DNA from 4 places in the Sinorhizobium sp. CB7 genome. Region 2 is predicted to be linked to each of the others. Evidence: riboswitches for the same ligand, from Rfam matches in the RefSeq annotation. Region 2 holds a riboswitch; each other region holds the start of a gene.
What was found. A riboswitch is a leader RNA that binds a small molecule or an ion and turns the genes downstream of it on or off. The one in region 2 is predicted to bind cobalamin.

Region 1 (7,443 bases), on a different contig from region 2:
CCGGCAGATCGATTATTAGACTGTCACTAGCCGCGAAAGTAAGGGTAACCTGCTGTCTGGTAGATGCGGTGGATCCACATGCGGACGGCATTGCACCCCATAGCTGCCTCGCATCGGCCCAATCTCGCCCCGAAAGTCCGATACCCAGGGTTAGAAAGATAACTGAGCCGATCAGTCCGGCCGTCGCGACGATCGTCAATTTTCCGCTCATTGTCAGGTTCCTTCAGCGTGTTGACATAGCAAATCTAAACGCGCTCGTGATCCAGCTTAGCCAAGCGGAAATGGAGTCTGGCATAGTGGCCGAGAAAACGTACGCCTGCGCCCAGTCCAATGAGCAGCAACGCGCCGCCACCCAGCAGGCCACTCACAAGGCCAGCGCCAATGAGCAAGCGCGCTACTACTCCAGTCACCGGTTCACCAAGGTGGAATAGGAAGGTGGTGAAGACAATCTTTACGCCGACCGCGCCGATCGCCGACAGTGCGGTCGCGACGCCGAGTGCAACGAAAATCGTGACGATCAGCAACGGCAGCAGGAAGAAAATGTCAACGATCGCGAGGCCGGCGAGAGCCGTTGTGGCTGCCAGAAGATTCGAAAGGCTCCAGTGAGCTTCGAAGCGGCGCAGGCCAGCGTCAGCCCGTAGTTCCCTGGCAATTCTGGCCGGGTCGCCCAATGCGGCAGCGACCTCTTCTTCGCCGCGGCCGGACGTATTCGACTCGGCAAAGTGAGCGGCATAGTCAGCAACGATGTCGTCGACATCTTGAGGCGGCAGACCGGCAAGTCCCGATCTCAGCGCACGTAAGAAAGCATCCCTGGTCATGGCAGATCCTCAAGAAGTTTATCGACGGCATCCGCAAACGATCGCCAGTCGCGGCGATGAGCTTCGAAAACCGCCTGGCCCAACGGCGTCAGGCGATAGTATTTGCGCGGCGGCCCACTGCTCGACTCCATGATGCGGGTGGCCACCAGGCCGTCATTTTGCATCCGGCGCATCAGCGGGTAGATCGTGCCTTCACCCATGCCGACCGCCGCGACCAATGTGCTGGCAATTTCATAGCCATAGCCCTCACCCCGTGAGAGCACGGCCAGAACGCAAAGATCGAGGGCACCTTTTCGCAATTGAACTTGGATCGAGTCGGCCATGAAAACCTCAACTTTCCAGCTTGAATATAACAAGCTATCTGCTTATGCAAGGTATCCCCGTGTTCAGCCCACGCTGAACGCGTAGGTTCCTCACTTTCACTTGGATGTTTCCTACCGAATGGACTCGTAAGTACCTCTCGCTGAATGGAGCAATTCAATGACTCGTCTCGCTTTAGCGCTTGCTGCGGCTCTCTGCCTCATCGCGCCATCGACCCATGCTGCAGGCTTGAAATTCATTCAAATTCCGGCCGATGAGAACGGCGCGGCCATCGATGCGGCAATGTGGTCGCCTTGTGCGGCGGCATCCTCAGAAATGAAGATCGGAGCACTGACTGTACCGGCGGTGCCAAATTGTCCGATTGTCGGCGAAAAACTGCCGCTCATTGTCATTTCGCACGGTTACAGTGGCTGGTATCTCGGCCATCATGATACCGCTGAGGCGCTTGCCGATGCCGGTTTTATCGTCGTTGCAGTCAATCATCCCCATGCCAATCACGCGGATATGAGCCGTGCAAACGGCCTCCGCGTGCTGATCGAGCGTCCCGCCGATATCAAGCGAACCATTGATTTCATGCTTGCCGCCGCCCCCGATGCCGCGAAAATCGATCCGCAGCGTGTCGGCTTTTATGGATTTTCCCAAGGGGGCTATACGGGCCTTGTCATCGCCGGGGCGAACCCGGATTTCAACAAGCTGCCGCCGCGCTGCGCGGATCCGAAAGCGACCGGATGCTCGCCCGTCAATCAAGCTCAGCCTTCACGGCCAAAGCTACCATCTCAGTCATTGACTCACGACCCTCGTGTCAAAGCAATGGTTGTAGCGGATCCGCTAAGCGTCGTTTTCCAAACGACTGACAGTGTGAAGGATGTCAAAATTCCTCTTCAACTTTGGGGATCGGAACTCGGAGGAGGTGGCGGAGCGTCGCCCGAAAATGTCGCAACGCTTGCCCGCCTATTGCCCGGAAGGCCCGACTTTCGGATCGTCCCCAACGCCGTGCATCTCTCATTCCTGACACCTTGCCCGGAAATACGGCCACCTTCGGACGCCTGCATCGATGCTCCTGGCTTCGACCGTGTCGAATTCCACAGAGAGTTCAATGGTGCGGTAGTCGCATTCTTCCGCCAGCATCTGGAAGCCAGGCAGCCTTGAAAAGCGCAGCTAGACACTTCGGACGGTGACGAGAAACATAGATTTGCGCGTAAGGTTCTTCAGCTTCGCCCCTCAGGCGCTTCTGCATCCAGCCGAGGTGGCTGCGAGAGCCAAGCCGGCCGAAGGCGCGACCGTTGATCAACGAGCCTCAACGTCAACCGACCAGATACTGGATGTGATGGCGGCCATGAACGGCCGACTTCTCGATATGAGCCCGCACACCGAACACATCGCGAATGAGATCTTCCGTCAGCACCGCTTCGGGACGGCCTGCGGCCACCACGCGGCCGCCCTGCAGGACGGCGAGGCTGTCGCAGAACATGGCCGCCAGATTGAGATCGTGCAGGGCAATGACGCTGGTGACCGGGAGCTTCGTGACAAGGTCGAGGAGCTCCAGCTGATGCTGGATGTCGAGGTGATTGGTCGGCTCGTCGAGGAGCAGTTCGGACGGCGTCTGCGCCAGCGCCCGGGCGATATGGGCGCGTTGGCGCTCGCCGCCCGAAAGCGTGCGCCACAGCCGCGTTGCCTTGTCCGTCATGCCCACTTGTTCCAGCGCCGCGCGCACTGCCGATTCATCGGCGAGATCCCATGGCGAGAAAGCGCCTCTATGGGGCGTGCGGCCCAGGCGGACGACGTCGCTTACGGTTATCTCGGCGTCCGTGGTCGCCTGCTGCTCGACCAGTGCAACCCTTCGCGCAATGTCGATGCGGGCGATCCTGGCGATGTCGACATCGCCGAGCCTGATCACGCCGCTCTTGACCTGCCGCAGCCGGCAGATGAGGCGCAGCAGGCTGGACTTGCCCGAGCCGTTCGGACCGAGCAGTCCGAGCGTCCTGCCGCTGGCGATTTCCAGGGTGACGCCGTTGACGATCATCGCGCCGCCTGCGTCCCACCGCACATCCTCGATCGAAATGCTCAAACCGCCCTCCTGGCTTTGTAGAGAATGATGGCGAAAGCCGGCGCGCCGAAGAGTGCCGTGACCACACCGATCGGCAGGACCTGCTGCGCGACGATGGTGCGCGAGACGATATCGGCGAGCACCATGAAGATCGCGCCGATCAGCGCCGTTGTCGGCAGCAGACGGCCATGTCCGGGACCGACGAGGAAGCGCGCGGCATGCGGAATGACCAGGCCGACGAAACCGATCGAGCCGACGATGCTGACCATTGTGGCCGTCATCAGCGCCGTCAGGGCGAGCAGGACAATGCGCACGCGCCTGACCGGAATTCCGAGTGAAGCTGCGGAATCGCTGCCGAAGGTGAAGGCGTCGAGCGCGCGGGTATGAAACATGCAGATGAGGAAGCCGGCAAAGGCAACCGGCATGGCGAGAAAGACGTCCGGCCAGCGAACGCCGCTGAGGCTGCCGAGCAGCCAGAACATCACGCCCCTTGCCTGCTCGGCATTGGCCGAGGTCGTGACGATATAGGAGGTGAGCGCATTGAAGAGCTGCGAACCGGCAACCCCTGCCAGAATGATCCGGTCGGCGCCGCCGCCCGCGCCCGCCGCAAGCAGAGAGACGAGAACGAAGGCTGCGACTGCGCCGATGAAGGCGCCGGTCGAAAGGGTCATGACCCCGGCCCCGACGCCGAGGATCATGATGGCGACGGCGCCGGTCGAAGCACCCGCCGAGATGCCGAGCACGTAGGGTTCGGCAAGGGGATTTCGAAGCAGCGCTTGCAGGATGGCGCCCGTCAGCGCAAGCGCCGCACCGGAGCTCGCGGCAACCAGCGCCCGGCTCAGGCGATAGTCCCAGATGATCCCCTCATGGATCGGCTTGATCGTGAAGGTCGCACCGAAGACCCGATTGGCGATTGCTTCCGCGGTCGTCTGCAAGGGGATGACGATTTCGCCGATCGACACCGCGAGGCTGATCGCCAGCATCAGGGCGATCAGCGAGAGTGCGGACAGGGCGGCAAAGGCGCCCCACCCGCTTCGTTGCGTGGTTGTTGCGATGCTCACTGGGCCAGCCCGAATTTCCGGATGCCTTCCGCCAATGTCTCGATGCCGTCGACAATGCGGATCGACGGGCTCATCGCCTGCGAGTCCATCACAATGATATGCTTCTTTTCCACCGCATCGATCTTGCTTGCGACCGGATCGGTCTTAAGGAACTTCACCTTGATCGCCGGATCGTCGGCGGCATAGCGACGGCGGTCCATGGCGGCAATGACGATGATGTCAGGGTTGAGGCCCGCAATCGTTTCCCATCCGACCATCGGCCATTCCTCGTTCGTGGTGATCACGTTCTTTGCGCCGAGGGTCTGCATGATATAGGCGGGCGCTCCGTTCCGTCCGGCCATATAGGCCTCGCCGTCCACCTCCTTGCTGGAGAACCAGAAGACGACGGGAATGCCCTTCGCCTTCGCATTGGCAACCGAGGCGATCGCCTTGGCCTCACGCTCTTTCAAGCCTGCGATCAGGGCATCGCCCCGATCCTGAACGTCGAAGATCTGCGCAAGCTCGGCGATTTCCTGATAGATGAGGTCGGTCTTCAGCATTTCCTTGCGGACACCGTCCCCGCCGACGGAATTGTCCTTGGCGGCGCAATCGGCCGGCGCAACATAGCTGTTGATCCCGAGCTTCGAAAACTGATCATAACTGCCAACCGAGCCGTTCGGACCGACATGCCATTCGAACTCTGCGGCAACCAGTTCGGGATCAGTTCCGACGACGGACTCAAAGCTCGGATCATTGTCCGCAAGCCGTTTGATCCTGCTGTTTTCCGCCTCGAACTGCTTCAGGACAGGGCTGAACCAGACTGCGGTTCCGGTGATGCGGTCGGCAAGACCGAGCGACAGTAAGATCTCGGTCATGGCCTGGCCGACCGACACGACCCGCTCGGGCGCCTTCTCGAAGGTGACGGACCGGCCGCAATTGGTGATGGTCAGAGGATAGACCGTCGGGGCCGCGGACGTAGCCGACGAGCCTGCCCCGAAAGCGAGCGCCGCAAGGGCGAAGGTCAGGGCGCGCGGCAAGGATTTGCGGATAATAGGATGGGGAAACATGGCAATGCTCACTGAAAATCGGAGGCGTGTCCGCTTTGCGGATCGATCGCTCCGGTGTTGATGGGAAATGCTCGCTCAATCGGCGGCGGTGCCGGTAGCTGTGCCACCAGATTACTGGCAGACGCGCTAGCGATTATCTTTTGTCGAAAAAGAGGATCCGGTCCGTCTCATGCGGGCGGGTCTGCGCCTGAAAATGGCGTCAAAAGAAATCATGTCGTCTCCTGTTCCGGGCAACCCCGCCCGTTCAATTGGATCTCTCTTCGACGGCAGGTCTCCTGGCTCGCGGATATGCGCCGGTTCATCTGCCTTCCCGTGAGGCTTAAGCTCACAGTGGCATGGCGCTCTCGCGCCACGGGGATGATCGGCAATCCGCTTACAGTTGCGGGGGCAGCCACGGTCTTGGTCCCTCTTGGGTCGTCCGCACCGTGTTCCCTATTAATCCCTTCTGAGTCGTCATCGGGGAACCGTCGCGCTCAGTTACGCCGAGCGCGACGGTCGCGTCAAGCCGCGGGAGGCAAGCGGTCAATGGACGGTCCCGGATCCCCCAACGGCGACGATGCTGAAGGGCTGCCCTTCGACCGCGATGGTGCGGACCTCCTTCATCGTGTCGATGTCGATCATCCGAACGAGGCCATGGCGGGGATCGGTGATGGCAACCTCATCGCCGGCCACCGCAAGCCTGGGGCGTGGGTCGCGCCAGTGGCCGTCCTTGCTGTAGGGCTCGGTGACCGTCGCCGATACGCGGATTTTCCCATTCAGGATATCGATGACATGCAATTGCCCATCTTCGGTGAGCACGTAGGCGTTCTTAATGCGCGCAGGATCGAGTGCGAAATCGATGCGTCGGGTCGGCAGGTCTACAAGGCGGTAAGGCTCGGCGCTTTCGGGATCGATCAGGGCAATTTTGTCTTCGCCGTAATTGCCCAGGAAGAACTGCATGGCCTTGCTGCCGAGCAAGGTGGTGACCTTTCCCTTCGGCAGTGCTTCGCCATATTCCAGCATTTTGAGTTGCACGGTCCCCTGCTTGCCGGGACGCGCGATCAGGACGCCTTCTTCGCAGCCAAAGGCGACAAGCCTCGCCGAGAAGGCCTCCCCGTGCAACGCCGAGCAGGGTTCCACCTCGCCGATCTGCCCGCCGCTCGCATCGAGAACGCGCAGACCGAGACGCGGCGGCAGTTCATCCGGCTTCGTCTCCGCCTTGGTATCGGGAACGGAAACAAGCATGTTCTCTCCCATGGGGACGGCGACTCCATGGTGCGGCGCCGTCGCATCGATGGTCCTTTGGTGCGCCTCGCCCGTAAGGATTCCTTCTTCGGAGAGAAGCCTCGCTTTGCCCTCCCGGTCGTAAAACAGCACCACGTCGTCGCCATGCATGACGGCGTGGACCGGTCGCTTCCCGTCGAAGGCAACCTGTAGCAGCTCGGGTTCGGACATTTCCAGATCGCGATGCTCGCCATGGTCGGAAAGCGTCACGCCGGATTTGATCGCCTGGACGGTATCGGCTTCGGTTTGGACGGCAAAAACGGTCCGGCCGGAACCGCTGGCGGAGAGCGCAGCATATCCCTTCAACCCGAACTCGCCAGTCTGCCTTCCCGTCATAGCATCGAATGACCGAGCTATCGGAGCGGTATGATCGGCAACGAACAGACGCCATGCCTGCCTTTCCTCTTCGGCATAAGCCGAGCCCGTCAAAATGCCTGCCGCCGCAATACTTCCGACCATTGTCGATCTGGATATCATGGAAATTCTCCTTTGATATGTAATAACATTACGTCTGCTATCAAAGTTGCCGAACCCTGTCCAGTCTCTCGGTCCGCAATCTAGAACTTGAGGTGCCAGATGTGAGCTTTCCGGAGGTTGTCCGTGTTGATGCATGAGCTAGAGCAATTCCAGGAAAGGTGCGGAACGCGGTTTTCCGTCCGGAATTGCGTAAAAAATAGAAAGTTAGAGCGGTTCTGCGCTTCCATGAAGGCTGAAACGCTCTGGCGGGGATCTATGAAGGGCAGTGCGAGGACACGACTGCCGGCTTAGCCGAGGATCAGGGCCGGGATGCGCCTCTCTGCCCTCATCAAGTCAGCTCAGCCGACGGCGTCTGCGCCGCGGGATTCGATTGGGCCTGGGGGATGTTGTCTGGCGTTGACGCTCCCCCA
Region 2 (7,443 bases):
CGGATGTTCCGGGTGTCCTCGAACTGCGAGATAGCTCGGGGCCGCCGCCGTCGCGAAACGTTGGATGCGCGGACCGATCGGCACTGCGATCATGTCCTGCTCCAGCCGCTCGTCGTAGCGAATGCCCGCATCACATCCGGCGGCAAGCACATCGACGAAGCTGTCTTCGACGACGACCTCCAGCCGGATGTCCGGATATTCCTTCAGGAACGGCTCGATAATCGAGGGCAAGACGCCGTTGGCCACGCTGGAGGGCACGTTGAGCCTCAGCGTCCCAGTCGGGCGATCACGAAACGCATTGACGACATCCAGCGCCGCCTCCATTTCGGCAATGGCCGGGATCAGCCGCTCGAGCACGCGGGTGCCTGCTTCGGTAGGAGCGACGCTGCGTGTCGTGCGGTTCAGCAGCCGAACACCAAGTTTCGCCTCCAACCGCCGGACGGCCCCGCTCAGGTGCGAGGCTGATGCGCCGGTCACGCGCGCTGCGTCACGGAACCCGCCTGCCTTGGCCACCGCTACGAAAGCCGAGAGATCACTCAGATTTTCCATTGTTCGCCACCGCGCACAGCCCGTAGAGTTTGTGCTGTATTATCATAAGATCCGAACAGGTCCAAATAGGGTGCGAATTTAACGCACGGAGATCTGTCATGACTAACATCTCGTCCGCCGGTTCTTTTCATCTCGGCAACCGCACGGTTAATCGCATGGGATATGGCGCCATGCAGCTCGCCGGTCCCGGCGTGTTCGGCCCGCCAAAGGATCGGGAAATGGCACTCGCAGTTCTGCGGGAGGCCGTGGGGACTGGAGTAAATCATATCGACACCAGTGACTTCTACGGCCCGCACGTCACCAATCAGCTTATCGCCGAGGCGCTCCATCCCTATCCGGACGACTTGGTGATTGTCACGAAAGTCGGTGCGTCCCGCGGTGACGATGCATCATGGCGCCCTGCCCTCAGCCCGGGCGATCTCGTCCGCCAGGTTCACGACAACCTCAGGAACCTCCGAGTCGAGGTGCTCGATGTCGTCAATCTGCGCGTTCCGGGCACAATACACGAACCAGCGGAGGGGTCGATCGAGGAGCCATTTGCTGTCCTTGCCGAGCTACAACGCCAAGGGCTCATCCGGCAACTCGGCTTGAGCAATGTCACCCTCGCACAAGTCGAAGAAGCGCGTGGCATCGCCGAGGTCGCATGCGTCCAGAACCAATACAATCTCGCGTTCCGCGCCGATGACGGCCTTATCGACACATTGGCGGCGGCCGGCATCGCTTACGTGCCTTTCTGGCCACTGGGTGGCATGACGCCACTTCAATCGTCGATCCTTTCAACGGTGGCGACGCAACTCGACGCCACGCCGATGCAAATCGCCCTCGCCTGGTTGCTGCACCGGGCGCCAAACATTCTCCTCATCCCTGGAACGTCATCGCTGGCGCATCTGAGTGAAAATCTCGCAGCCGCCAAACTGACGCTATCTAACGAAGCGCTCGCCCAGTTGGATGCGATCGGAGAGCAAAAGCCAGAACCTGCCGTGTCTGCTTGAACGCCGCAGCGCGGTGCCTAAAAGTGTGCGCTGTTTCGGGCGACATCCCGCTCCAACTTTTCGATCGAGAGATGGATTCAGATTTCAGGTCGATCCGACCTGAAATCATCCCGATCTAAAGGGTCTTTGCCGCATTGAGCTGCCGGGAAACATCCCTGCTGTTCAAATGAAAACTGCGGCCCGGCGGTATATTTGCAGCCGCAATCTTCGCCGAGGCCGCCGCGTCGAAAGCGACGGAATGCATCGTGAAATAGGCGAGGCAATCCTCTCGTTGCGGCGTGAAGCCGAGCAGGCTGCGAAAGGCCAGCCTGTGAATGACGCAAACGCCGCCGTGATCCACGGCGGCGAATTGCAGAGCATCGATGTCCTCGCGCCATTCGGCGACAAGGCGGGGCAATATCAGGCCTCGAAACGGCGATAGATGCTGCCGCTGAGAGAACCGAGCAGCACCCAGAAAAGCAGGCTCGTCAACACGGCTGCGACGACGAACTGATGCTCCAGCGCCTCCGGCGCCAGCGCATGCTCTCCTTCAGGGGCCGCAGGGGCGCCGATCAGATGCGGCGCGGCGATCAGAACGACAGCGAGCACGGCAGCCCAGGGCTTGCGCTGGAAGGCGATAAGCCCGATGGCGGCGGCGGTCGCGACGGCCGTTCCAACCCACCAGATCTGCCGCTCACCAAGCGGAGCAGCCTGCGTGCCCGGCAGTTCCGGCGGCAGGCCGAGCATCGGCGCCAGCATCACGCAGGCAAATCCGGCAAGCCCCCACAGCAGGCCATCGCGCCATGTAACCGGCTTGCCGCGCAACGCGATGAGGCCCGTTAGAACCAGCGAATAGCCGATCGCGGTCAGGATATTGGCGGCGACCGTGAAGGCGTTGCGCTCGAAGCCGTCGGCCGGCTCCCAGCCGCCTTCCTCATGTTCGTGCGCGGCCACGGCGGTATGATCGTGCGCGGCGGGCGCTGCAGCATCGGCATCGTGCGCGGGTGCTTCGCCAGCCTTCTCATAGACTTCCGCCTTGAGGATAAGCTGGCTCGTGCCGATAAATTGCGCGACGCTGACGGCAACACCGACGATCAGGCCAACAATGACCGATGTGAAGACGATCGAACGGAAAAGCGACATGGCTCTAACCGCTCAGTGGCAGGGAAACGCGTTGGCATGGCGCGTATCATGCGCCGCATTGTGAACGACTTCGAGATGCGAGAAGCCGACGAAACCGACAATGACCAAACCGAAGCAGATGGCGATCACCGACTGCAAAATTTTGCCGGCCTTGACGTCGGTCGTGACGACAGTGGAAGCAGTTTGCTGAACAGGCATGAAACGTCCCCTCATCCAGCGCAGAGATAAATTGATGAGCCGGCGATCTGCGCAAGGCGGCGGCTCCCGAGTGGAATGGTATAGCCTGGAGGGACGAAAAGGCCGCAACGACGGAAATAAGTTGCCGAGAGTGGCAATTTCCATCAGCATCGCAGTCTCGGGACACCCCGCCCGACTTGGACATCATTCAATGGCAGGTCTCCTGGCTTGCGGGTCACAATCCGGAACCGCGCCTTCCCGGTTTAAATACCAGTGGCCGGAATTGGTCCTCGGACTCGCCGCTCACAGTTGCGGGGGCAGCCACGAATCGGGCCCCTCATGGGTCATCCCTATCGTGTTCCCTTTTCATCCCCGAAGCTTGGCTTACGGGGAACCATCGAATGAAGGAACTATCACTCAGCATGCCGGGCGGTGTCAATACGGCCGCTGCGCGTCCTATTCATGCGGCGGCCTCTTTGCCCATTGTTCCAGTGTCATGCGGATGAAGGCGAGAGCGGCGGCACGCGCCTCAGCCAGGTCGCGCGGATCCTTGACATCCTCTGCAAGACGCGTCTCCAGCTTCGCCATGGTGTCCGTCATCCAGCGCGCCATCGGCTCGTTCCCGGCCGCATAGCGCTGCTTCAGGCGGATGAACGCGGCGTCGATGTCCTCGGAAGAGAGCGGTCTGTCAGGTTTCATGCTATCCGCTTTCTTTCTCGAGGAAGGTCCTAGCGCGCCGGGATGGCTTTCAAATAGGCCGCGATCGCGTCACGGTCGGAAGCGGGTAGACGGGCGATATTCTTCTGGACATCGACCATGGAGCCACCGACCGAATCGAAGTCAGGCGTGAAGCCGGTCTCTAGATAGCTCGCGATATCACTCGCGCTCCAGGAGCCAACCGCCTTCGAGCCGGGTGTAATGTCCGGAATACGGCCCCTGCCCTCCGGGTTCGGCGCGCCAGCCAGCCACTGGTCCTTGAGGAAGCCGCCAAGAGCATCGCGCGGCGTATGGCATTCGCCGCAGTGGCCAAGCCCTTCGACGAGATATTGACCATGCTTGACCTTGTCGTCGGCGTCAGCGAGCACAACACGCGGCTGATCATTGAAATAGAGGAATTTCCATCCCCCGAGCGCCAGCCGGATATTGAACGGAAACGGTAGTTCATGAGGCGGCGCCACATTGCTGCTTTTCGGCAGCGTCTTCAGAAAAGCAAAGAGATCGTTGACGTCCTTGTCGCTCATGCGCGTATAGGAGCCGTAGGGAAAGGACGGATAGAGATGCTCGCCGTTCCTGCCGACGCCGCGCTTCATGGCATTGCCGAAGTCGGCCAGCGTCCAGGTACCGATGCCGGCCGTTTCGTCCGGGGAGATGTTTGGAACGTGGAAGGTGCCGAAGGGGCTGTTCAGGGCCAGCCCTCCCGAAAGCACAAGCCGCGCATCGCCCTGGGCGCCGGGCGCCACATGACAGCTGACGCAGCCACCTGCCCAGAAAACCATCTCGCCGTTCTTGACGTCAGGCGCCCCGAGATTGGCCCAATGGCTTTCGGGCAGCGGATCCGGGCGGGTGACGAAATAGAAGGCGCCCGCCCCGATGACAGCGAGACCGACAAGACAGAGCAGCACTTTCGCGACTATCGCAGCCATTGGCTTCCTTCTTAGAAATATCGGAGATCTTTGCGCTGCATAAGATGAGAGAACCGCGCCGGAGGCAAGACCGGCGCGGTACAGATGCGGCGGTGGCGCCGAAACGACCTACCGATCAGCCTCAGAGCCGGATGATTTCAGGTCGAATCGACCTGAAATCTGGATCCGCCTCTAAATCAAAAAGTCAGAGCGGGATGTTGTCCGAAAACCGCGCACACTTTTCGGCATCCCGCTCTAGTCAACTTTGATGCGGTAGTTCTCATGACAGCCGCTGCAGTTGGCGCCAAGTGATTTGACGGCGGCACCGACAGCCGCAGCATCCGCTGGAAGCTGAGCGACCAGGGTCTCTGCGTCGGTGGAGAGTTTCTCAGCGCGTGCCTTGAAGTCGCTCATATTTTCCCAGATCTTCGGGCTCGCCGCCTTGTCGCCGGTTTCCGAGCCTGCCGGGAACTGGTTGGGGAAAACCTTAGCCGTTTCGGAAATCGTCGTCAGCGCCGTTTTCACCGCGTCCGCGTCATAGGGCTTTTCGCCCTTGGCAATGGCGGCCAGAGCGCCGGCTGAGCCGCCGACCTTCTTCATGAGGGCCGAACGCGCCTCGTGGGTCCCGTCCTGCGCGATCGCGGCGCCAAGGCCCACGCCGGCCAGGACGACCGCGGCCGCAATCAATTTCATTTTCATATCCGCTCTCCGTGTTCGTGCCCGCGTTCCCCGTGAACTGCCGGACGTTTCATGTGCGGCGGCATGATGGCAATTTCCAACTTACCCATGAAGTAACAAAGTGGTGATATGATAGTAAAATCAGCGTCATATTTCGTTTACACAAGGAGCGAATTCTCAAAATAGACGGCGCTCATGCACAAGGCGGGGCACGCTGGCCTAACGCCAGCTGTGCCAGAGGCTAAAAGCCGATACGAGCACGAGGAGAAGCCCGACAAAGCGGCCGACGAAGGCAGTCGCAGCGGGATTGGCAACCAGCAGATCGCGGCTGCGACCGGCCGTCATTGCGAGGGCCCCGTAAATGGCAAACTGCGTGAAAACGGTCATCAGTCCCATAATGAGTCCCTGTCTCCAGAGCGGCCCGTATTCCGGTTTCAGGAACTGTGGATAGACGGCGAGCATGAAGAGATAGGCCTTGGGATTTATGAGGCAGGTCACGGCGCCCTGTCGAAAGGCCCGCCAGACCGAACGCGCGCCTCCCGGTCCCACGGCATCGACAGTGATCGAGCTTTTCATCAGCGTGACCCCGATCCAGGCCATGTAGGCGACGCCGACAAAGAGCAGCAGATTGAAGACCGAGGGCAGCAGGCTTGCTAACAGTCCGACGCCAATGACGCCGTAAAGCGAGTGGACCGCTCCTCCCGCCATGATACCCCCTGTTGCGGCGAGCCCGCGCTGTACGCCGCCGGTCAGCGCATTGGCAAGTACAAAGAGCATGTCAATGCCGGGCACGATGATGATGCCGAACAAGAGAGTGAAATAGAGCCAGAGATTTTCGCTGTAGGTCATGTCAGTTGCCTGGGGGATTTTTCCGAAAGATTTCGTTGAATTTCAAATCGATAGTGATCTCTATACGGATGACCAACTGACAGTGTATTGTCAGGAGCCTTTTCAAAAGGGAGAGAAGATGCGCAAGGCGTCGCGTCTGTTCGAGATCATCCAGATCCTGCGGCTGGCACGAAAGCCGGTGACCGCAGCTACGATGGCCGAGACGCTCGAGGTGACCGTCCGTTCGGTCTACCGCGACATTGCGGCCCTGCAGGCCATGCGTGTCCCGATCGAGGGCGGGCGAGGCATTGGCTATATTTTGAGGCCCGGCTTCGACCTGCCGCCCCTGATGTTTTCCATCGAGGAGATGGAGGCGATCGTGCTTTCGCTGGCGCTCCTGGAACGCACCGGCGACGTCGAATTGAAGCAGGCGGCCAAGCGCGTGAACCAGAAGATCGCGGCCGCAGTACCGACGCCCCTGCGCCAGGCGCTGAGCAGCAACGCGCTCTATGCCTGGGGTACCGCCGCCCCCTCCCCGATCGGGATCGACCTGGGGCTGGTGCGCCGTGCTATCCGCGACGAGCAGAAACTGAGCATCGACTACCGTGACGAACTTGGTCGCGCCACCGAACGAACCATTCGTCCGGTGGCCCTGATCTATTATTCAGAGACGGCCAATATCGTCGCCTGGTGTGAATTGCGCGAGGCAATCCGCAATTTCCGAAGCGATCGTGTCGAGCACTGCGAGGCAACGGACGCTTTTTTCAAAGGCGAAGGGGACGGCTTGCGCGGGATATGGATGGACGGATGGGCGTCAAGGAAATCAACCCGGCAAGACCATTGATGTGAGCGGCAGGATGCGGCTTTCCTCCCGGCCGAATCCTTCGATTTCCAGCCTGTCGGGATAGACTCCGACAATTGCGAAGGTGTTCTGATCCGCTGTATCCACCATGCCCTTGAAGTTGACGAAATGTGTGTTGTCTTTCGTGCCGAAATTGCCCGCGTGGTTGTGACCGCAGAAATAGGCGACGGCATTGTCGTGCTCGACCAGGAGATCCACAATCCGCTGGGCATCCCACATATTGTGCTCGTTTGGCGGATAAACCGGATAATGGCCCATGACGATCACCCGCTCTCCGGCGGTACGGGCTTTCTTCAGAACCGCCCGCAGCCAGAGGAACTGCACATCGCCGAGTGAAGCATTCCAGGGATGGGCATTGATCGCGCCTTCGCACCGCAGCGCCTCCAGCCGCTTTTCGGCAAGCGTCCGGCGCGGGTCGTTCTCTGGCGATGAAAACAGGCTCACCTCGTTGCCGTCGAGCATGATGAAGCGATAGTCCCCGACGACGAAGTCGTAATAAGAATCACGCATGCCGACCCTGGCGAAGACGGAGGCAAGACGATCCGGTGCGACGGCAAAATCGTGATTGCCAAGCAGGAAATAACGCGGATGCCGCAGCTTTTCATAGATCGGC
Region 3 (7,443 bases), on a different contig from region 2:
CGTCGTCAAGACGATGACGGATGGCTTGCATGTCGGACCGATCCTGCTCGGTGCCGCCAAACCGGCGCATATATTGTCGCCCTCTGTCACCTCGCGAGGAGTTGTCAACATGGCCGCTCTCGCGGTGGTAGAGGCATCGCATCCGGATTGAGCCGTAGGTAGTTGGTGTGACGCAAAACAGGACACATGCTGCGCGTCACACCCTTAGATTATTAGGGGTTGAATCGCATTAAACTCTGAATTGCTCTAGACGTTCCCGTTCCGGCCATCGATAGTCGATCCCTATGAATGCTCAGGGTTCAGAAATGGCCGGAAGACACGCCTACTTTGACATGCTTGATTGGCTCGATGCGCAGTATCCGGCCGATCCTTATGAATTTTTCCGGCGGATGCGCTCGGCCTACGGGATCTCTCATCTCTTTTATGCGGACGCGACAGTCTTTGCCCGAACTGTCCATCTGCATCGTGCCCATCACACGTTGACGGCCTCGCAAGAGCGCGAAGTCGCAAGCCTTGATCGGGTGGTATTGCTTTCGGTGCTCAGAACCATACTCGGCACGGTCCGGCCGCTGGAACATGGGACGCTTCGCAAACGCCTTCCCCTTGCCGCTCCCCTTTTTCACCTCATCGAAGCACTCGGGCTGCCGGTAGAAGGGATATCCTATCCATTGGTGTCGACGGCTGGCCGCGCGGCCGCACTTTCGATCACCATTCCCACGTCGCATGCTGATCTCGCGAGCTATCTTAGATGCTATGGCCGCGACATTCATACGCTCTCGGCGCTCTTCCATGCAGGACACGTCGATACCGAGCATAGCGCACCGGCCGACGATAACCCCATATCTCTCCTCACCCCTCGAGAACATGAGGTGCTGCGCTGGTCCGCTGCCGGCAAGAGTTACTGGGAGATCGCTGTCATCCTTGGTATTTCCGAGCGCACCGTACGTTTCTTCATGGGCAATGCCCGGCGCAAGCTTGACGTCGTGTCCAATACACAGGCCGTTGCGGAGGCCGTCTGGCGCGGTTTCCTCCCCCAAGCCTGACATTCGTACATAACTAACAACATAATAGTGTCGCGTATACTGTCGCTAGTGACAGTTTAGGAGGCCTGCTCCTTTTGCCAGTCTTCTTCGGCCAACCCGAAGGAGACTGCCATGATCAAGCTTTTCAACGGAGTGAACCGCCACCAGCACCCCGGCGCAATGGACGCCATGTTTCGGCTCCGCAAAAAGGTCTTCCACGACCTTCTGAAATGGGATGTTCATGTCGAGGACGAATGGGAGATCGACGGATATGACCGGGCCAATCCGATCTATGTGCTTTCCCATGCGCCCCGCACGGGCCGCCTGCGCGGCGCGCTAAGATTGCTTCCGACACTGGGTCCCAACATGCTGGATGATACCTTCCCGATTCTGCTTGGCGGCAAGCCGGAGATCCGCAGCGAAACGATCTGGGAATCCAGCCGCTTTTGCATCGATCCCGAGATTTCCCAGGACCGCGCCTCCAACCAGGTGACGATTGCCGCCGCCGAGCTCATGTGCGGCGTCGGCGAACTGGGTCTCGCCTCCGGGCTTTCCCATATCGTCACGGTGACGGACGTCTTTCTCGAACGTATGTTCCGGCGCATGGGATGCCCGGGCGAGCGGATCGGCGATCCGCAGAAGATCGGTTCCGTCCACGCCGTCGCCATCGCCTGGGAAGTCACGGAGGATCTTCTTGAGAGAATGAAGTCCGTCGCCGAGATCGAGGGGGAACTGCTCGCAAGAGAGACGACACTGGAACTCGCCCGGGCAGCATGATCAGCACAGCCGGCGAGCGTCCGTCGTGGACATTTCTCGCCGGCCGTTCTAATTTTTTGCAAAGGCTTGTTAAGGCTGGAGCTGTATACGATAGCCAACTTAAGTCTTGATGCCCCGTGAGCCGGCTGGAACCTTTCGCCGGTCGCCTGCGAAGGAAGAAACAGTGAAACGCCGGAGCCTTTCCTTTCTTCTCGTCCTGCCCCTCCTTGCAGCACCCGCGGCAGCGCAGACAAGCGCGCTCTGTGACGATCTGAGGGCGCGTCTGGCGGATCTTCGCGAAGTCGTCGGCAACAATCCCGAAACGCGGCAATACGCAAATGCAATCGCCCAGCAGAACCTCGAAATGCGCAAGGTGCAGAACGATCTGCGCGATTACGGCTGCTCGGGCGGCAGCTTCGTCATTGTCAACGGCGAGAACGCCCCAATGTGCGAGGAACTGCAGGCCGCACTTGATCGCATGCGCGACAATATCCGCTACCTGATCGACAGGCGGAACCAGATCAATCTGACCAGTCGTCCGGATGACGGGCTCCGGCGCCATCTGCTCGCCTCGCTGGAGGAAAACGGCTGCAATGAAGCCAGCATTGTGACGCCCGATGCACTCATTGACCCTGACCGGGACATCGGCCGACGGATGCCGCAGGAGACTTTCATTCCGCCGATGGGCAGTGATCCTCGCGACATCGGGAATTATTCTGACCCACGCGAATATCCCGCCGATGTCAGCACCGTCTGCGTGAGAACCTGTGACGGCGGGTTCTTTCCGCTCTCATCCCATGCGGGGCCTAATGATTTCCAGCGGGACGCGGAAACTTGCGCACGGATGTGTCCGGGCGTTCAAACGGAGCTTTTCTATCGGGTCCTCTCCACTCAGGAGGCGGACGACATGGTTTCGGTTTCGACCGGTGCCCCCTATAGCGCAATGCCCAACGCTTTTGCCTATCGAAACCGGCCTCCGGGAGAAAAATCGTCCTGCACCTGCAATTTCTCGGCCTATTACGAGCAGTTGCGGCGCAACGGCGAACAGGCGTCGACACCGGAAAGTTCGGTCACCAGGATAGAAACGAAGAAATCCCAGCCGACGTCGACCACGGCGCTCAATTCGCCAGCACCGCCACCGGAGCGACCTTACGACCCGGCAGCAAACAAGGTCCGCCAGGTCGGTCCACAATTCCTCGACGACGCCCAAGGGAAGATCGACCTGAAAAAACCGGCCCTTCCCGGCCCGCAGCCGCAGCAATAGAGCAGTTCCAGGAAAAGTGCGAAGCGGTTTTCCGTCCGGAATTGCGCAAAAATAAAAAGTTAGAGCGGTTCTGCGCCTCCATGAAAAGCTGAAACGCTATAGGCAAACAGCTCAGGGAGTGTTTCCCCAGCGCTCGCTGAAGACCAGTTCTTCGAGCGGCAGACGTTGCCGCCAGCCCTTCACTGCCAGTTCCGGTTCGCTGTAAAGCTTATCGACATATCCAACACAGAGCCAGGCAACAATCTCGATCCTTTCTGGAATGCCGAGGATATTACGGATGTCGCTGTTATGAAAAATGCTGACCCAGCCAACCCCAACCCCTTCGGCGCGGGCCGCCAGCCATAGGTTCTGAATGGCGCAGACCGTCGAATAGACATCCATGCGCGGATTGTGGGTCCGCCCGATCACGACCTTGCCGCCGCGATCCGGATCGCAGGTGACGCAGATGCTGAGCGGCGCCTTGCGGATGCCTTCGAGTTTCAGGGAGCGATAGGTCTCGCGCCGTTCTTCCTCGAACATCAGCGCCGCCTCGCGGTTCGCCCGGTCGAAGGCCTGCCAGGCTCTCTCACGCACGTCTGCATCGCGCACGAGGATGAAGTTCCATGGCTGCATGAAGCCGACGGAAGGTGCGTTGTGCGCCGCCTGGAGAAGCCGGTTCACCAAGTCATCGGGCAAGGGATCAGGCAGGAACTGGTCACGGACATCCCGCCGTGTTTCAATGGCGTGGTATACAGCCTCACGTTCAGTGACGGAAAAAGCTTCCGCACGGACAAGAAAGTCCGCAGATTCTGGTCGCATCGTCAACTCCCCAACAATGCTGACCTCCCCGCCGTCCACGCGGGTCAGCCTATCTCGCCAGGCCGGTCTTCTGACTAGGCTTCCTCTGCCCGCCGCTGCCTTCCCGGTTCAGGAACCAGTGGCAACCATCTGAAAAGAGCTTGAGAAAGCTCAATCCTGCGGCAGGCATCCGCCATACAGCGTTGGGCACGTTCCGGATTTTCACCGGATTCCCGATTCTCCCGCTTGCGCGGGCACCTGACCCCACCGGTATGCGCGATGCGCTCGCAGAAAGCAAGCGGATCGCAAGGCGCCGGCCGAGGCTCACGTCATCGGTGTGTGGCCGTCAAGAATCGAGAAGAGCGCTTCATCGCCCATTTCCCGTGCCACATGCTTCAGCGAACGGCCGGATGTATTCCTGATCGTGGGATCGGCACCTCGCTTCATCAGGAAATGGATTACCTCGAAGCGGCCGTTGAGAACGGCAAAGCCGAGCGGAGTGAGCCAGTCGCGATCCGGATCCGCTCTGCCGCTGGGCCGGAAGCTTCCAAATGTTCTCTCCATCAGTGACGGATCGGCGTCAAGCAACGCAGTGAGCTGATCCATCATGCCATAGGCAGCCGCAGCGAAGATATCGAGCGACTGATCTCTAAGAAAGTTGACCATGTCCGGCTGGCCGTTGTACTCGGCCCAACCAATCGGCGGCGCATAGTGGTAAGGATCGCGGATTTTCGTATCGGCGCCATGCTCGATCAGGAGCTTTGCCATCTCGATATGGCCATGCAGGGCTGCCTCATGTAGCGGCGCTCGGCTCGTCATGGCGTTGACATCGAAACCGAGCGTCAGCATGCGTCTGACCGGTTCGAAAGCGTTGTCGGCGACCGCTTCATGCAGCATTGCTGGATGGACGCGTTGCATCTGCGCCGGACTGGTGAGCTCCCGCATCATCCCGACCACCTCTTCGATCGGAAGTTCCGTATTCATGATCGAAATATGGAGCTGGTCTTCTGGCTTCAGTCGGACCGCAACTGCTCCCTTTCTCACGAGATACAACGCCAGCTCCCGGTCGCCGCCGAGCTGGGCCCATTCGAAAGGCGTCCGTCCGTTGACCGGTCTGATGACATCGGCGCCGTGTTCAACCAGCAGCCTGACGCGCTCGGGCATGCGTTTTTCCAGTGCCCAGGCGAGCTGGTAGTCGAACACGGTCTGCGAATTCTCCACGAATTTTCCGTCTGTCCGCACCAGCCAATTGTTGCGATGCTGAGCCGAGAGCCCGTATTCGAGAAGCAATTTCAAACATGAATTATCCGGTTCGAACATGCGATTATAAAGCGCCTGGCTGTCGTTCGGATCGGCACCGGCATCGAGCAGATGCGCGCGAAAGCGATGCAATCCGGATGTTCGGGCTGACGCAGCTTGCCCGCTTCCCCCTCGCCGAAGGCGCCAGTTAGCGCCGTGAAACGATATTGTCCGTCATCGAGGTAGAAGGCGTTGGGACTGGCGCCGCGTTCGATCAGCAGTCGTGCTGCCGGAAGGCTTGAGCGACCCGGCACACGCGCATAGGCGGCATAGAGCAGCGGTGGCCAATCATAAGGTCCGCCCTTGCGGTCGAGAAGCTGCGGCTGGCGGTCAAGCCAGCGGGCAACGCGCGTGGCGTCGCCGATGGCAGCCGCGACATGAATGTTCTCGTCCGCAATGACGGGGTGGTCCTGCAGCAGGCGGAGAGCTGCCTCGAAACGGGCTGGATCGGCGGAAATGCGGGCGAAATAGGAAACCGTCGCAAGCGAGAGAAAGTGATTGGCGAGCTGATCGCGCGGCAGTTCGTCGGGACTGATCCTGTCGAAATGGGCCTTGAGCTTGGTCCAGCTCGAAAAGCCATGTTCACGGGCGATGACAAGCTGGACGTCCTGCAGTCCGACGTCCTCGATTTTGGAGAAATAGGATTCAACGCGAGCGCGGGCCGACGCATCACCGGATTGCACGGATCGGAGGAGAAGTTTCGCCTTTTTTTTAGGGATTCAATGCTGGCGCTCGCGGCAGATGGGCGCGTGGTCATGACGACCTCCTTTCGTTCACGTCCGGTATCCGCGCCCACAGACTGAAAAGAGGTGTGGCAGTCTATAAATTCAACATCAGGTGGGCTTTGCCCTTCCCGCGGATCGGATGCGCCCTGCGAACGGTCAATTCCTAACGAGGAAAGCTGTCACTGTCCAGAGAGGTCATTTCTCGGGCGCGTATCGAACATAGGCGAATTCGTCACCGTCCGGTGACCAGTTCGGCACGTTGATCGTCCCCTGCCCGCCGAAGAGCTCGAACAGCGTCGTCAGATTGCCCCCATCCATATCCATCAGGCGCAACCGCACATGGAGATCGCGCGGATGGTCGAAGACATCGGGGTCATAGGAGATCAGCACGACCTTCTCGTTCCTGGGGCAAGGATGGGCGAACCAGTTGCCGTAGTCGTCATGGGTGAGCTGTTGCAGACCGCTGCCGTCAGGACGGATGCGCCAGATCTGCATGAGGCCAGTACGACTGGAATTGAAATAGATCCACTCCCCGTCCGCAGACCAATCGGGGCCATCGTTGCGGCCTTTGCCTTGTGTCAGCCGCGTCTCCTCGCCGCCATCGATCGAAATCGTATAAATATCGAAGACCTGATCACGGATGCCGCAATAGGCGACGCGCTGCCCGTCCGGAGACCAGCCGTGCCAATAGGAAGGCAGGTTTGTCGTCACCTGGCGTGGCGTTCCGCCCGCAGCCGGCAGCACGTAGATGCAGGACTTGCCGAATTCCGTCTTGTCGGAAATGGCGATAAGCGTGCCATCCGGCGAGATGCCATGATCGTTGTTGCACAATCGCGCGAAGCCGGTATCGATGAGCACCGGCTCTGGATCGCCTTCGAGGGCAAGACGATAAAGCAGCCCATCGCCGTTGATGAGCAAAAACCGGCCGTCGCGGGAAAAATTCGGGGCTTCCACGAGCCGCTCCGTCTGCCAGACGATCCGGGAACTGCCCGTAGGGATATTGTAGATCTCGACCGAACTGCGCATTGCTCCCCCAATGTGCCCGATAGGCGGTAGACTTACCGATCCCGGAACCGGTTGGTGATCGGATAGCGCCGGTCGCGGCCGAAATTCTTCTTGGTGATCTTCACGCCGGGCGCCGACTGCCGCCGTTTGTATTCGGCGAGATAGAGCAGATGCTCGACACGATGCACTGTTGCAACATCATGACCGCGCGCAACGATCTCATGGACCGCCATCTCTTTTTCGACAAGGCATTCGAGAATGTCATCAAGCACGGGATAGGGCGGCAGCGAATCCTGGTCCGTCTGGTTCGGGCGCAATTCCGCCGACGGTGCTTTTTCGATGATATTGTGTGGGATCACCTCACCCGACGGGCCGAGCGCGCCTGGTGGCACATGCGCATTGCGCCAGCGCGCCAGCGCGTAGACCTGCATCTTGTACAGGTCCTTGATCGGATTGAAGCCGCCGTTCATGTCGCCGTAGAGCGTTGCATAGCCGACCGACATTTCCGACTTGTTGCCGGTGGTAACCACCATCGAACCGAACTTGTTGGAGATCGCCATCAAGATAGTGCCACGTGCGCGGCTCTGCAGGTTCT
Region 4 (7,443 bases), on a different contig from region 2:
GGTGGCCTGGTTCTCGTCCATCCAGGCAAGCACCTTGTTGACGGTGCCATTGTCCCACTTGCGGGTTTTGACGTAGTCCATGGCGACATTGGCCTTTTCGGAGAAGGCCTTGGTCACTACCGTGAAGACATCTGTATCCGGATAGTTGTTGACCTTCGGGTTGGGGCAGTCCGGAATCGCCGTGCAAGCATCCCATTCCTTCTTGTCGAGCGGCACGTCGAAGGAAAGCTTCGTCATCTCGTACTTGCCGAGGATTGCGGTCGGAGCCCAATAATAGCCGAGCCAGCCGATCTTCTTTTCGAAGGCGTTGGCGATAGAACCATCGAGACCCGCGCCCGAACCGGTATCAACCAGCGTGAATCCGGCCTTTTCGGCACCGAGCGCCTTAAAGAGGTTGGCGGTCGAAATCTGGCAGTTCCAACCCGACGGGCAGTTATAGACGGCCCCCTTGGACGGATCTTCCGGCGCGGGGAACAGTTCCGGATGCTTGAGTGCGTCCTGGACGGTCTTGATCTCTGGGTTGGCGTCAGCCAGGAACTTCGGAATCCACCAACCTTGGACGCCACCATCGCTCAAGATCGGGGCAACTTGGATCAGGCGGCCGTCAGCGATGGCTTGATCCAGAGCGGTCCGCACCGCGTTGGTCCAAAGCTCCGGCGCTATGTCGGGCTCGCCTTTCTCATTCATCGAGGCGAAGGTCGGCTGCGTATCGCCGGTGACCAGCGTCACGGCGCAGCCGTAACCGCTTTCGAGGATGATCTTGTCGACATGGGCGGCGACACCGGCGGACGCCCAGTTCATTTCGGCGATCGAGACGTCGCCGCAATCGGCAGCCTGCGTCGAGCCAGCCACGGCCCAGGCGCCTGCTACGATGAAAAGGGAAGCGATCAGCTTCTTCATGTTGTCATGTCTCCCAGTGTTCTCGTTAACGAGGCGGATTGAACAGGCAATGTTTCATCCCCAATCCTGTCAGTCCTATGAAGGGCCCACCAGCATCCACAACCGCTGCGGCTGCACGGTTCCCGTTTTGGGTACGTTATCTTTCTCGTTAAGCACTTATGCGTTCGCAGGTGCTTTGTGTACCGACGGTAAGCAGCGTAAGGATTCAGGTGGAGAAATCAACCACCTGCCCGAATGTCCGACGTTGATCAAAGGATCGATAACCGCTTGAATAAGCCTGATTTCTGCTATTCCCGGCTGCAAAATGGGCAGGAGGCGCCGACTGCTGCGGCTTAGGCAGATAATGACGAAAAAGTCACGTCTGAGAGAGACCTCTGATGTTCCGTTCGCGTCTTCAGCAAGACAGGGAAAAAGCGGAAAATTTTGAAAAAAATCGGAAATTGCTCGTCGTTTTGGGACGCCAATAACTCTCCGGTAAGAATGTGCCGCTATCAGTTGGCACGCAGCGGCTGCAACCGCTGTTCTCCGGATCAGGTATTGCGTGCCGGAGAAGCGGGTTCCACAAGCTTTGGAGAGCGAGCCCAGCGTTCGAACGCAGCAGGGATGCGTTGGAAAGTCTGAAATCCAACGTGCCGCCCTTCAGGCCGAGTGCGCTTTTTGCTTTCTCCAAATCTCCCCATTTCGGTGGCGATTGATACTCAGCCAGGATTATAGGTGCGGATGAGACCGAGCGTGCCGAAGCGGATGTCTAGTTCCTGCATGCGGCTCTGGCGCTTGTGCTTCGGTAGTTTGGCATCCCAGACGATCTGAATCGAATTTCTGTTATTGAAGATGTACAGCATGGATGTGCCGGTCGTCTGCCTTTCATTTGATTTGCAGCGGAGATAATGCTGTTTCAGGTGTGAAAACAACGAGGGAAATCGCCATCGAATGTCGCAAATTGACTATTCATCGACCCAAGATCCTTCCGCATCTGCGCGATCGAAGAGGGCGCGGCGTCAGGGATCATCTGTCATGCTCCTGTCACTGGATAGAAGCCGATGACCAGGGCGATCATGCTGCAGGGAACCGGCTCGGATGTCGGAAAGACGATACTGGTCGCAGGGCTTTGCCGGCTTGCTTCCATGCGAGGCCTGAAGGTCAGGCCGTTCAAACCACAGAACATGTCGAACAATGCGGCGGTGGCCGAGGACGGCGGCGAGATCGGCCGGGCGCAATGGCTGCAATCGCTTGCAGCGCGGGTCCCATCCTCGGTCCACATGAACCCGGTGCTCTTGAAGCCACAATCGGAAACTGGCAGCCAGATTGTCGTGCAGGGAAAGGTCTGGGGGCAGGCGAAGGGTCGTGATTATCAGCGTCTGAAGCCGCAACTGCTCGACTTCGTCATGGAGAGCTTTGCGAAGGTCAGCGAAGGCAGCGATCTGGTTATCGTGGAAGGAGCAGGGTCTCCGGCCGAAATCAATCTCCGGGCAGGCGACATTGCCAATATGGGATTTGCGACATGCGCAGGTGTCCCGGTCGTGCTCGTCGGCGATATCGACAGGGGCGGGGTCATCGCCTCGCTGGTCGGGAGCCACGCCATTCTTCCCGCGACCGACCGCGCAATGATCTCTGGCTATATCATCAACAAATTCCGTGGCGATGTGGCCCTGTTCGACGACGGCATAAAAGCGATCGGCGACTTTACCGGCTGGCCATGTCTTGGGGTTGTACCCTGGTTGAAATCAGCCGGAAGACTGCCGGCCGAGGATTCGGTCGTGCTGGAAAGGCTTGCGCGCGGCAGTCGCAGTGCATTGAAGATCGCTGTTCCGGTGTTGCCGCGCATTGCCAATTTCGACGACTTCGACCCGCTAAGGGCAGAGCCGGACGTCGATCTCGTTTTCGTGCGGCCGGGCGAGTCCCTGCCTGCCGATGCGGCACTGGTCGTTCTCCCCGGATCGAAATCGACCATCGGCGATCTGGCGGATTTGCGTGCACAGGGGTGGGACCGCGAACTTGCTTCCCATGTGCGGCGTGGCGGGCGCGTCATTGGTATTTGCGGCGGCTATCAGATGCTTGGCCGCATGGTCCATGATCCGCTTGGGATCGAAGGCACGACCGCAGAAGCGGCAGGACTGGGGCTGCTCGATATCGAAACCGAAATGGCGCCGGAAAAGACTGTACGCAACAGCAAGGCGTGGTCAGCGGAACATAATGTGCCTCTGTCGGGGTACGAAATTCATCTGGGTATCACGCGTGGCAGCGATTGCGAACGGCCCTCGGCAATTATCGATGGCCGCCCGGACGGTGCGGTATCCGCCGATGGCCGAGTTATGGGCACCTATCTTCATGGGCTCTTCAGCAGCGATGCCTACAGGACAAAACTGCTCGAAAGCTTCGGCCTTTCAGGCGAGCGGACAAACTATCGCCAGGGTGTCGAGGACGCGCTGGACGAGATTGCGATGGAACTGGACAAAGTGCTGAACCGGGATTGGCTGAAGAGCCTGCTGGGCTAGGCCCCTACAGCTCGCCAAAAACCTCGCGCCGTCGCCTGTCCAGTTCCTCACTGTAGCGGCGCAGCGTATGGCTCTCGCTGAGCTGACCGACGACCTTGCGCTCAATCAGATTGTTGACGACCGCAAGCGCTTCGCTTTCCGTCTTGTCGAAGATCGCAGCCGCCTGTTTGGCATTCATTTGCGGCAGCAGAAAATCATTCCGGTATTTGATGAAGTCGGCGAGACTTTGATTTTCTTCATCCTTGTCGACAAGGCCTGCATAGACATCCGGCACAAGGACGATACCGGCATATTTTTCCGAATCATCGAGAAGGATGACGCGCTGGGTGGAACCGATCGGGAACTGCCGGCGGAATTCGGCCACGCTGACATTGGCATTGGCCGTGCGCACGTCGGACCGCATCAGTCTGTTGACCGTCAGATTGCGGATCCAGCCGACATCATGGGCACTGCGGATGCTTTCACCGCGCAGATGGAATCGCCATGTCGCGAACGAGTAGCCGAAGGTTGTCCGGACGACCAGGGACGAGGTGATGACCGAGGCAAGCACCAGCGCGGTAATGGCAAAGTCGCCGGTGATCTCCAAGGCCAGGAACGTCATCGTCAGCGGACCGCCGATGATCGCCACGGCGAGCGAGCTCATCCCAACGACGGCATAGATCACCGGCGTCAGCGTAGCGTTCGCGAAATAGGGAGCCGAATAGGCGAAGAGTTTGCCGAGCAGGGCACCCATGAAGAGCGAGGCGAAGAACAGACCGCCCCTGAAGCCCGAGCCGATCGACACGGCTGATGCGAGCGATTTCAACAGGAAAAGCCCGATCAGCGATGGGATCGCGACATCGCGGGCAAGATTCAGGTGCAGAGCACCGTGGCCCGCCGAAAGGACCTGCGGCGAGATCATGGCGAGCAAGCCGACAACAATGCCTCCGAGCGCCGGACGGAAAGGCGGAGCGATGGAACTCTTGCGCGCCACTTCCTCGACGGCGGATACCGCCTGCATGAGCAGGATGCCGACGCCGGCACAGAAGGCTCCCAGAAGAATTGCGGGCACGTAGTCGGCCGTCGCGACGCTGCCGAATTCTCCGACATCGATCATAAAGTCGCTGCCGGCGAGAAGACGGGCCACGATCGTCGCAATCAGGGCGGAGACGACCACCGGGGTCAGCGACACGATCGTATAGGTGCCGATGATGAGTTCGAAAGCATAAAAGGCGCCCGTCAAGGGTGCATTGAAGGCGGCGGCGATTGCGCCCGCGGCACCGCAGCCAACCAGCGTCCTTAGATCGGCGCGACGCAATTGCAGTTTGTAGCCGACCTTGGAGGCAATGCCGGCGGCGAGCTGGGTGTAACCGGCCTCAAGGCCGACCGAAGCGCCGAAACCGTTGGAAATCACGTTCTGGACTGCGACGAGGATGCTGTCGGTCAGGGACAAACGGCCGCCATGAAGCGCGTTGGCTTCGATCGGGTCAACCATCGGTTTCTTCCGCGTCTTGGCGAGGAGGAAGATCAGCAGGCCAAGGATGATGCCACCCGCGACTGGCGCAACCAACAGCAGAAAGCGGTTATCTATGTCACTTGCACTCAGACGTTCGGCCTCACCGATGCCGAAAATCAGGCTGTGCATCTTCGTCGATACAAGGCTCATGGCGGTCACCGCGAGGCCGGAGGTGACGCCGATAAGGGCTCCGGCGAAGACGAGACCGAGTTCGCTGCGACGGACAAGCGCCCTCAGGCGACCAGGGTCGAAGAGTGTATAGAGGATGCCGAGACGGCGCGGTTCAAATTTCTGCAGCATGGAAAAGATGGGTGATTTGCGTGTCCTGATCCGGAGGCGTTCGCCTCTATAGTCGTTGAACGTCAAAGAATTGCGGCAGAAGACCGGCAAGTTTCTTTTTTTTCTTGCAGGTTTCGTCGTTGGAACATTCGGTGTCGCATAATTGGCGTTGATTGACTTGCGAGAACCGAACGCCTAATCATTGCGGCATACGGATGGTTCCCGAGCGGCGATGTTGTCGCATGGGATGAAAAGGGAATGTGAAGGAGCGGACCCATGCCGGGCGCTCTCATCACAGCCGACCCCGCGACTGTAGAGCGGTCAGGGTCTTCCGTTCGGTTCCTTCGAATTTTCGTCGGCGGCCCGCATGGCGCGGGCGGGCGAGAAGGAGGGGAGCCGGAAAAAGCCACTGGCGTGGCATCATGATCAACCGCGGCGGGACGCCTCTATTTCTACGAATCGTCCGCCTTTTCATGATTGCAAGCCGGGAAGGCGAGGGAGATCCGCTGGTGCACGATCAGGGCGACCCGAAACGGTCTGCCCCGGTCGCGGTGCCTTACCCGCGAGCCAGGAGACCTGCCATGCGTGTCGGGCGGAAGCCCATCGATGGGGAAAATCCCCGCTGCCAGCACGGAGGTTGTCATGGCGCTGAAATTATTCCTGCGTTCGCTTTGCGCGAACGTCCTTCCGTGCTTTCCGGTCGCGTCTCGCGCCGATTTGCGTCCGCTCGTGTAACGACCGGAGCCATTGATGCCATTTCAGTCATCAGGCGCCGCTCTCGTTCTCGGCGGCGCTCGCTCCGGCAAATCCCGCTTCGCCGAATCGCTTGTCATGTCCTCTGGTCCCGAACGCCACTATGTGGCGACCGGCCGCGCCTGGGACGAGGAGATGCGATGCCGCATCGAACAGCATAAGTCCGATCGGGACGCGCTCTGGACGACGCACGAGGAGCCGCTCGATCTTGTGAGTTGTCTGCGCACAATCGATGCCGATGGCAGAGCCATACTCATCGACTGTCTGACGCTTTGGGTCACGAACCTGATGATGGAGGAGCGCAATATGGCGAGTGAATTTGCCGCTCTCATCGAATTCCTGCCGATGGCGCGGGCGCGCCTCGTCTTTGTTTCCAATGAGGTCGGTCTCGGCATCGTGCCGGAAAACCGCATGGCGCGCGAATTTCGCGACCAGGCCGGCCGGCTTCACCAGATGGTCGCCGCAGCAGTGGCCGAAGTCTATTTCGTAGCGGCGGGGCTGCCGCTCAAAATGAAGGGTTGATCCGCATGAACCAGGAAAAGATTCCAGCCACCGTCATCACCGGCTTTCTGGGCGCCGGCAAGACGACGATGATCCGCAACCTGCTTTCCAATACCAACGGCAAGAAGATCGCCCTCATCATCAACGAATTCGGCGATCTCGGCGTTGACGGTGAGGTATTGAAAGGGTGCGGTGCGGAGAACTGCACGGAGGACGACATCATCGAGCTTACCAATGGCTGCATATGCTGCACGGTCGCCGATGACTTCATCCCGACCATGACCAAGCTGCTGGAACGCGAGCGGCGCCCCGACCACATCGTGATCGAGACCTCGGGTCTGGCACTGCCGCAGCCATTGGTCGCCGCCTTCAACTGGCCCGATATTCGCACGCAAGTGACGGTTGACGGCGTCGTTACCGTCGTCGACAGCGCGGCAGTCGCCGCTGGTCGCTTCGCCGACGATCACGATGCAGTCGAATCGCGTCGCGTCGAGGACGATTCCCTCGATCATGAAAGCCCGATCGAAGAGCTGTTCGAAGACCAGCTCACCTGCGCAGACCTTATCGTCCTGAATAAGACGGATCTCATCGACAGCGACGGTCTCGGCCGCGTCCGCGAAGAGGTCGCTTCCCGGATCGCCCGCAAGCCGACAATGATCGAGGCCAGGAATGGCGAAGTGCCTGCCGCCATCCTGCTCGGCCTCGGCATTGGAGCGGAAGCTGATGTCGCAAACCGCAAGTCGCACCACGAGCTGGAGCATGAGGACGGTACGCCGCACGATCACGATGAATTCGACAGCTTCGTCGTCGAGCTCGGTCCGATTGGCGATCCGGCGACCTTTGTCGAAAAGCTGAAGGGCGTGATCGCCGAACATGATGTGCTGCGCCTCAAGGGTTTCGTTGATGTCCCCGGCAAGCCGATGCGCTTGCAGATTCAAGCGGTCGGCAGCCGCATAGACAACTATTTCGATCGGGCCTGGGAACCGGGCGAAGCCCGCGTCACCCGCCTCGTCGTGATCG

Region 1: another riboswitch for cobalamin. It lies ahead of AAE029_RS35715 (ABC transporter substrate-binding protein); the one in region 2 lies ahead of AAE029_RS16035 (CbtB-domain containing protein).
Region 3: another riboswitch for cobalamin. It lies ahead of bluB (5,6-dimethylbenzimidazole synthase); the one in region 2 lies ahead of AAE029_RS16035 (CbtB-domain containing protein).
Region 4: another riboswitch for cobalamin. It lies ahead of cobU (bifunctional adenosylcobinamide kinase/adenosylcobinamide-phosphate guanylyltransferase); the one in region 2 lies ahead of AAE029_RS16035 (CbtB-domain containing protein).

Annotation. Positions count from the first base shown of each region.
Region 1 covers NZ_JAULLL010000040.1:10,445-17,887, forward strand. Annotated here, with positions in the region: gene AAE029_RS35685 (GIN domain-containing protein) at 1-211, opposite strand, end outside; gene AAE029_RS35690 (DUF1700 domain-containing protein) at 246-818, opposite strand; gene AAE029_RS35695 (PadR family transcriptional regulator) at 815-1,141, opposite strand; gene AAE029_RS35700 (alpha/beta hydrolase family protein) at 1,299-2,288, shown strand; gene AAE029_RS35705 (ABC transporter ATP-binding protein) at 2,443-3,207, opposite strand; gene AAE029_RS35710 (FecCD family ABC transporter permease) at 3,204-4,169, opposite strand; gene AAE029_RS35715 (ABC transporter substrate-binding protein) at 4,244-5,293, opposite strand; cobalamin riboswitch at 5,541-5,777, opposite strand; gene aztD (zinc metallochaperone AztD) at 5,816-7,033, opposite strand.
Region 2 covers NZ_JAULLL010000008.1:10,714-18,156, reverse strand. Annotated here, with positions in the region: gene AAE029_RS16055 (LysR family transcriptional regulator) at 1-549, opposite strand, end outside; gene AAE029_RS16050 (aldo/keto reductase family oxidoreductase) at 648-1,541, shown strand; gene AAE029_RS16045 (hypothetical protein) at 1,657-1,938, opposite strand; gene AAE029_RS16040 (CbtA family protein) at 1,941-2,663, opposite strand; gene AAE029_RS16035 (CbtB-domain containing protein) at 2,676-2,861, opposite strand; cobalamin riboswitch at 3,036-3,254, opposite strand; gene AAE029_RS16030 (hypothetical protein) at 3,297-3,539, opposite strand; gene AAE029_RS16025 (cytochrome c) at 3,569-4,483, opposite strand; gene AAE029_RS16020 (cytochrome c) at 4,718-5,161, opposite strand; gene AAE029_RS16015 (LysE family translocator) at 5,360-5,989, opposite strand; gene AAE029_RS16010 (helix-turn-helix transcriptional regulator) at 6,108-6,812, shown strand; gene AAE029_RS16005 (metallophosphoesterase) at 6,792-7,443, opposite strand, start outside.
Region 3 covers NZ_JAULLL010000002.1:375,537-382,979, reverse strand. Annotated here, with positions in the region: gene AAE029_RS05990 (NADP-dependent malic enzyme) at 1-151, shown strand, start outside; gene AAE029_RS05985 (LuxR C-terminal-related transcriptional regulator) at 306-1,043, shown strand; gene AAE029_RS05980 (acyl-homoserine-lactone synthase) at 1,155-1,799, shown strand; gene AAE029_RS05975 (DUF2865 domain-containing protein) at 1,963-3,042, shown strand; gene bluB (5,6-dimethylbenzimidazole synthase) at 3,154-3,840, opposite strand; cobalamin riboswitch at 3,883-4,096, opposite strand; partial or broken gene AAE029_RS05965 (ankyrin repeat domain-containing protein) at 4,144-5,875, opposite strand; gene AAE029_RS05960 (hypothetical protein) at 6,039-6,869, opposite strand; gene AAE029_RS05955 (NAD+ synthase) at 6,902-7,443, opposite strand, start outside.
Region 4 covers NZ_JAULLL010000002.1:259,514-266,956, forward strand. Annotated here, with positions in the region: gene AAE029_RS05410 (ABC transporter substrate-binding protein) at 1-900, opposite strand, end outside; gene AAE029_RS05415 (hypothetical protein) at 1,599-1,742, opposite strand; gene AAE029_RS05420 (cobyric acid synthase) at 1,941-3,395, shown strand; gene AAE029_RS05425 (chloride channel protein) at 3,400-5,190, opposite strand; cobalamin riboswitch at 5,369-5,768, shown strand; gene cobU (bifunctional adenosylcobinamide kinase/adenosylcobinamide-phosphate guanylyltransferase) at 5,920-6,444, shown strand; gene cobW (cobalamin biosynthesis protein CobW) at 6,450-7,443, shown strand, end outside.